Regions from separate parts of the Kitasatospora sp. CM 4170 genome, predicted to be linked through region 3. Evidence: riboswitches for the same ligand, from Rfam matches in the RefSeq annotation. Region 3 holds a riboswitch; each other region holds the start of a gene.

Region 1 (2,255 bases), 1.9 Mb from region 3:
GAGCCTAACCGCACGGGCTCCCGGGGCCACGTCGACCATGGGTCCGTCTCAGCGTGTGGCCGCACTACCCACCGGTAGTTCACCTGGTTGCCCCGTGAAAGCGGTCCGGATGCGGACGAAGGGGGACGTATCCGGCCCCCTTCGTCCGCGCCGCCGGGCGGTGGCCCGGGTTCAGCGGCCGGTGGTTCAGCCGAGGTTGAGCACCTGGCCGGGCATGATCAGGTCGGGGTCGCCGCCCACGGTGCCGCGGTTGCCGTCGTACAGCGTCTGCCAGCCGCCGGACACGCCCTGGGCGGCGGCGATGCCGGCCAGCGTGTCGCCGGCCTGGACGGTGTAGCCGTGGCCGGTGCGCTGCTGGGGGGCCGGGTCGGCGTGGCCGGCCGGATCGGCGTGGCCGGTGGTCGGAGTCGGGCCGGCGCCCTGACCGATGTACCCGTCGGACGGACCGGCGTACTGGAGGGCGACCTCGGGGGTGTACTGACCGGCGTGCTGCCGGTACACGCTCTCGTGGCTGGTCCAGTACCAGGCGCCGTCGCTCTGGTACCAGTACACCTTCGCGTCGGCGTCCCAGCCGCCCTGGCCGGAGAAGCCGGGGGCCTTGGCGTCCTGCTGCGCGGGCTGCTGGGCGGCGGGCTTCGGGGCCTGCTGCTGGGCGGGCTTCTGAGCCGGCTTCGGCGCGGCGGGCTTCGGCTGGGCGGGCTTCGGCGCGGCGGGCTGCTGCGCCGCCGGCTTCGCGTCCGTGGAGGCGTCGACCTCGGCCGCGGCGCCGCCCTTGCTCAGGCCCGCCCGCTTGGAGCAGACCGGCCAGGCGCCCGGCCCCTGCGAGGCGAGGACCTTCTCGGCCACCGCGATCTGCTGCCCCTTGCTGGCCTGGTTGGCCTGCGCCGCGTACGCGGTGCCGCCGTACGCCTTCCAGGTGCTGGAGGTGAACTGCAGGCCGCCGTAGAAGCCGTTGCCGGTGTTGATGCTCCAGTTGCCGCCGCTCTCGCACTGGGCGACCGCGTCCCAGGTGGAGACGGGGGCCGCCGAGGCGCCGGTGGCGGTGAGGAGCGGCATCGCGAGTCCGACGCCGGCCACACCGGCGACGGCGATGGCCTTCTCGGCCTGGGTGCGGCGGCGGTGGCGGCCAGTTCCAACGAACAGCATGAAGACGTCCCTCTCCGCACGCCTGCGAGGTGAGCTGTCGGGTTCGGACCGGGAGGTGGCCCGGCCGCGTGTCGCGAGGCGTTCTGCCCGCGACTGCGGCTTCACCCCAAGCCGTGGAGGACGGCAACAAACCTGGGTCCCCCGCCCCTGCCCAGGGTTCTGGTCGGTTTCCCGTGGCGCGGCGGGCAGGATTCGGCGTTCCGCGCACGAGGTCCGCAGCTGCGAACTCCAGGGAGAGTAGACAGATCCTCACACCAATCACAAGCTCATATCGCCGATATCACACAGAAATTACGGCACACGGTCGATCGCCTACAAACGGAGGCGGTATGTCCGGATTGATGGTGGTTCAACCCCCCTGTTGGGCCGTCTCTGAGACGCCGCGTCAGCGTGTCGAGCCGCCGGCCGGAGGACGCGCGGGCCGCTGCGAGCGGTTCCCGGCCGTGATCAGACGGGCTTCTTCTCCGCGTTCTCCGGAGTGAATTCGACCGGAAGTTCACGAAGTCCACGCATGATCAGACCACCGCGCCACCGCAGATTCTCCGGGCTTTCGGCGAGCTGCAGATCGGGCAGCCGGGTGAGCAGCGTGGCCAGCGCGGCACGGCCCTCCAGACGGGCCAGCGGAGCGCCGATGCAGTAGTGGATGCCGTGCCCGAAGCCGAGGTGCGGGTTGTCCGTCCGGGCCAGGTCGAGGGTGTTCTCGTCGGCGAACCGCGCCGGGTCCCGGTCCGCCGCCGCGAGTACCACCAGCACCGGGTCGCCCACCGGGATCTCCACCCCGCCGATGGTCAGCGGGCTGGTCGCGAACCGCCAGGTGGCCAGTTCCACCGGCCCGTCGTAGCGGAGCAGTTCCTCGATCCCGGTCTCCAGCAGGCCGGTCTCGCCGCGGGCGATCGAATCCTGCAGCAGCGCCCGCTGCCCGGGGTTGCGCAGCAGCGCGTAGGTGCCGTTGCCGATCAGGTTGACGGTCGTCTCGAACCCGGCGAACAGCAGGATGAAGGCCATCGCCGCGGCCTCGTTCTCGGTCAGGTGCTCGCCGTGGTCGCTGGCCCGGATCAGCCCCGAGATCAGGTCGTCGCCGAGGTCGGCCCGCTTGCGGTGGATCAGCT
Region 2 (2,255 bases), 230 kb from region 3:
GGTGCCAATGACAACGCCGACCGCGCCTGGGCCGACCCCGGCGAGAGCGGCAGCTGCGGCGCCACCGGCCCGGCCGGCTGCCCGTCCACCGGACTGGCCCAGTACCTGGCCGCGACCGGCCACCGGGTGTTCGCGATCGGCTTCGCCCACAAGCACGGCGACAACCTGCTCCAGGCCCAGGCCGTCGGGGACGCCGTCGCCCTGATCCGCGCCCGGCTCGGGGTGCCCCAGGTGGACGTGGTCGCCTGGAGCAAGGGCGAGGTGGCGGCGCGTGCCTACGTCTCCTCCGTCCGCCCCTCCTGGGGGCGGGCGTACGCGGGCGACGTCCGCCGGCTGGTGACCCTCGGTGGCCCGAACGGCGGCCTGGACTACGTCTACGCCCACGGCTGGGCGTTCTCCCTGGCCACCTGGCCGGCCTGCGGGGGCACCGCCAACGCCCCCTCCCCGCACCTGTACATGACCTGCTACGGGACGTACACGGCACAGCCCTGCCTCGGTGTGCTGCCGGCCGGCGGCCACGACTGCTACCCGGGCCAGCGCCAGCTGCTCGCCCGCTGGGACGCCACCTACGGGGTGGACGGGACGGCGCAGGACTGGTGGACGACGTACTACGGCGGCCGGGGGCTCTACACCTCCGGGCAGGGCATCCAGGCGGCGATCGACGCCGGCTCCCTGATCGGGCCGCTGCAGCGGGCAGGCGTCCCGGCGGCGGTCCGCACCTACCTGCTGGCGGGCGGCTCGGCCGACATCCCCGGGCTCCTGAACGAGAACCGCGGGCCCAGCGACGGCATCGTCTTCACCAGGAGTGCGCTGGACACCACCGGCATCGCCACGGTCGCCGGCACCCGGCTGCTGGACGGGCTCAACCACCTGGAGCTGGCCTGGTCCCCGGAGGCGATGTCGCAGGTCGACGCCTGGCTCGGCTGACCGGGCCCCGGCCGGCCGACCGGGCAACTGATCACCGGCGTCCGCGACTTGATCAACTCCGGCGGGGTCCGGCCGCAGCCCGGATGTGAGCTGCGCGACAACCGACCCCGCCGGGTTGTCGGGTTCCGGAGGGGCTGCCTAGCCTGCTCGGGACGTCCGCTTCGCGGACCCCCGCCGTCGGGACGCCGAGTCCTGTCCACCCGCCGGCCGGCAACCGAGCACCACAGCGGACGGGAGCGGGGGACCCAGGTAGTGCCGCGGCCTCTGCGCTCCGCGCTCGGCGTCCTCGGCTAGGGGTGAAGCCGCTCCACCGGCGGCCGGGCAACCTCAGCCCGAACCCGACAGCTCACCTCGCAGGCGTCACAGAGGACACTGCCATGCAGAAGCCTGCCCGGCGCCGCGCGCCGCGCCATGCCCGACCCTCCCGCCGCGGCCGCAACGCGGCCTTCGCCGTCACCGGCGCGCTCGCCATCGGCGGCGCCGGCCTGCTCGGCCTCCCGGCGGTCACCGGTGCCCACGCGGCGACCACGCCGACCGTCACCCAGGACAAGCTGACCCCGGCCACCATGGTGGCGGGCAAGGCCACCACCGCCTCGCTGACCGTCCACTCCTCCGCCTGCTTCACCGCGAAGACGGTCGGTGTCGGGGTGCGCGACGCGGGGGGACACAACCTCGACTTCCCCGGTGGCGCCGCCAACGCGCAGATATGCCCGAGCGGCCTGTCGGTCACCACCGGTTCGCGCACGCTGCCGGCCGGTACCTACACCCAGTTCGGCTTCTGGCAGGACCTCGGCGGCGCCTGGCACAACCTGCCCTCGCGGCAGCTGGTGGTCTCCGCGGCCACCGCCACCCCGAGCCCCGCCCCCACCGCGACGCCCGTGCCGTCGCCCACCGCGACCGCCGCCCCGAGCAGCCCGGCCACCGCGGCGCCCGTCGCCGGGAAGCAGCTGACCTGGTCCGACGAGTTCGACGGCCTCGCCCTGGGCTCCCGCTGGACGGCCGACCGGAGCAGCTCGTACCACTACGGCGACCACAACCCGAACGACAACAAGCTCGACTGGCTGAACAAGGACAACGTCGGCGTCTCGGGCGGTGTCGCCACCTTCACCGCCCGGCCGAGCACCCACACGCTGGAGAACGGCAAGCAGGCCTGGGACACCGGCCTGCTCACCACCGAGTACTCCACCGAGGGCTTCAAGGTGAAGACCGGCGACTACATCGAGACCCGGGTCAAGCTCCCCGCCGGCACCGGCGCCTGGCCGGCGCTCTGGACGTGGAACAGCACCAGCGGCAACCACGGCGAGATCGACAGCTTCGAGTACCACGCG
Region 3 (2,255 bases):
GCAGGTCGCCCGCCTTGAGGGCGTCCAGCGACACGTGGGTGCTGGCGGCGGCCTGGTCGGCGGCGACGCGCGGGACGGAGACGCCCGCGGCCCGCAGCGCGGCCTGGGTCAGGCCGGAGCAGTCCCAGCCGCCGTTGCCGGTGCCGCCGTAGACGTAGGCCTGGCCGACCTTCGACAGGGCGAAGGAGACCGCGGCGGCCATGCTGCCGGTGGCGGCCTCGGCCGGGGCCTGGGCCTGGGTCTGGGCGGCCTGGGTGGCGCTCTGCGCGGCCGGCTTGGCGGTGGTGGTGCCCGCGGCCTGGCCGGAGGAGCGGGTGAACCAGTCGAAGCCCTTGCCGGACTCGTCCGAGGCCTGGGCCTTGGCGTGGTCGCCGAGGCTCAGGTGCTGGCCCGGGTAGATGTGGTTCGGACCGTCGGTCAGGGTGTCGCGGTTGAGCTCGTACAGCCGCTCCCAGCCGCCCTGGACGTTGTGCTTGTCGGCGATGGCGGACAGCCAGTCGCCGGCGACGACGGTGTAGTCGCCGTCCTTGCCCTGCCAGTTCTGCGACCAGTCGGACCGCTTCTGGCTCCAGGTCTTGGCGGAGTCGGTGGCGGCCGGGGTCTCGGCCTTCGGGGCGGCGGGCTCGGCGGCGGGGGCCGGGGCGGCCGGCTTGGCGGCCGGGGCCGGGGTCTGCGCGGCCGGCTTGGCGGCGGCGGAGGTGTCGACCGCGGCGGGGGTGCCGCCCTTGGTCAGACCGGCCTGGACGGAGCAGACCGGCCAGGCGCCCGGGCCCTGGACCGCGAGCACCTTCTCGGCGATCGCGATCTGCTGGTCCTTGGTGGCCAGGTCGGCGCGGGCGGCGAAGGCGGTGCCGCCGAACTCGGCCCAGGTGCTGTTCGTGAACTGCAGGCCGCCGTAGAAGCCGTTGCCGGTGTTGATGCTCCAGTTGCCGCTGCTCTCGCACTGGGCGACCTTGTCCCAGGTCGCGACCGAGGCGGCGGAGGCGGAGGTGGTGGTCAGGCAGGGGATGGTGAGGCCGATGCCCGCGACTCCGAGCGCGGCGATGGCGCGGCGGGTACGGCCGGACAGACGGGTGCCGTTGGTGGGCAGCATGAAGATGCGGTCCTCTCCCACGCCTGCGAGGTGAGCTGTCGGATTCGGGCTGGAGTTGCCCGGCCGCGCTGTGGACGCGGCTTCACCCCTAGCCCTGGACCGGTACGCGGACCGGCCCGGGGCGACTTACCTGTGGTTCCCCCGCTCCTGCCGTGGTGCGTTTCTGCGCTGCCAGCACACCCGACGGCAGGACTCGGCGTTGCGGACGGGCTGGGTCCGTGTGGCCACGAACGGGGAGCACGTTAAGCAGACTCAACTTCAAACCGCAAACATGTGTGATGCTCGTCACCGTTTGCGAACAACCTGCCCGCGGCGTGTCCACCATGATCAGAAATGACCGATTTCCGGCAACGCCCGTACGGGCCGCCGCAACTGCCTATGCTTCAGAACGTCGGGACCGACGCAGCCGTCTGGGGGGAGGGCTACGAAGCGATGGCCATGGACGAGGAGCAGGGCGGCGGACAGCCGGCCGATGGGGCCCGCGGAGTGCATCGCAGGGCAAAGCATCGCAGACCGGACATCCCGCCCGAACGCGCCCGAACTCCCGTAAGCCGTCGCACAATGCTGCGCTGGCTCGCGGTCGGCACGGTGTTCGCCGCGGTCGGCGGCGAGGAGGCCCTGCGGCGCTCGCTGACCGGCTCGACCGGGCCCGCTGCCGGGAGCACCGCCACGAGCCTGGCCGACACGGGCGGCGACGGGGGCATGGACCACGGCGGTGCGGACCACGGCCCCGGCGCACCGCCCGCGTCCGGCGGTGACGTCCCCGGGCAGGGGGCCGCCCCCGCGCCCGACCAGGGCGGCCGCCGCTGGTCCGACCCGGCCGGCTGGGGCGGCCGGGTGCCCGGACCGCAGAGCGCCGTCCGGATCACCGACCGGGTGCTGCTCGACACCGACGCCGCCGTCGGCTCCCTGCTGGTCGAGCCCGGCGGCTCGCTCACCTTCGCCGCCGACCGCGGCGTCACCCTCAGCTCGGCCGGCAACGTCGAGGTCCGCGGCACCCTCGCCCTCGCCCCCGGCGGCACCGCCGTGCACGCCCTGCGCTTCCCCTCCGTCGACGAGAAGCGTTTCCAGGGCGACGGCATGAAGGTGGTCGACACCGACGTCGGCCTCTGGGTCACCGGGGCCGGCTACCTGCGGCTGGACGGCGCCGCCAAGACCGCCT

The links. Region 3 has a riboswitch for cyclic di-AMP ahead of RMN57_RS30930 (transglycosylase family protein). Riboswitches for the same ligand answer to the same signal wherever they lie in the genome.
Region 1: it holds a riboswitch for cyclic di-AMP, as region 3 does, so the genes downstream of both, RMN57_RS23425 (transglycosylase family protein) here and RMN57_RS30930 (transglycosylase family protein) in region 3, are expected to answer to the same signal.
Region 2: it holds a riboswitch for cyclic di-AMP, as region 3 does, so the genes downstream of both, RMN57_RS30010 (glycoside hydrolase family 16 protein) here and RMN57_RS30930 (transglycosylase family protein) in region 3, are expected to answer to the same signal.

Annotation. Positions count from the first base shown of each region.
Region 1 covers NZ_CP134877.1:5,468,943-5,471,197, reverse strand. The annotation lists gene RMN57_RS23425 (transglycosylase family protein) at 187-1,146, opposite strand; cyclic di-AMP (ydaO/yuaA leader) riboswitch at 1,152-1,321, opposite strand; gene RMN57_RS23420 (cytochrome P450) at 1,594-2,255, opposite strand, start outside.
Region 2 covers NZ_CP134877.1:7,105,666-7,107,920, forward strand. The annotation lists gene RMN57_RS30005 (lipase) at 1-927, shown strand, start outside; cyclic di-AMP (ydaO/yuaA leader) riboswitch at 1,137-1,302, shown strand; gene RMN57_RS30010 (glycoside hydrolase family 16 protein) at 1,305-2,255, shown strand, end outside.
Region 3 covers NZ_CP134877.1:7,336,036-7,338,290, forward strand. The annotation lists gene RMN57_RS30930 (transglycosylase family protein) at 1-1,114, opposite strand, end outside; cyclic di-AMP (ydaO/yuaA leader) riboswitch at 1,101-1,271, opposite strand; gene RMN57_RS30935 (hypothetical protein) at 1,655-2,255, shown strand, end outside.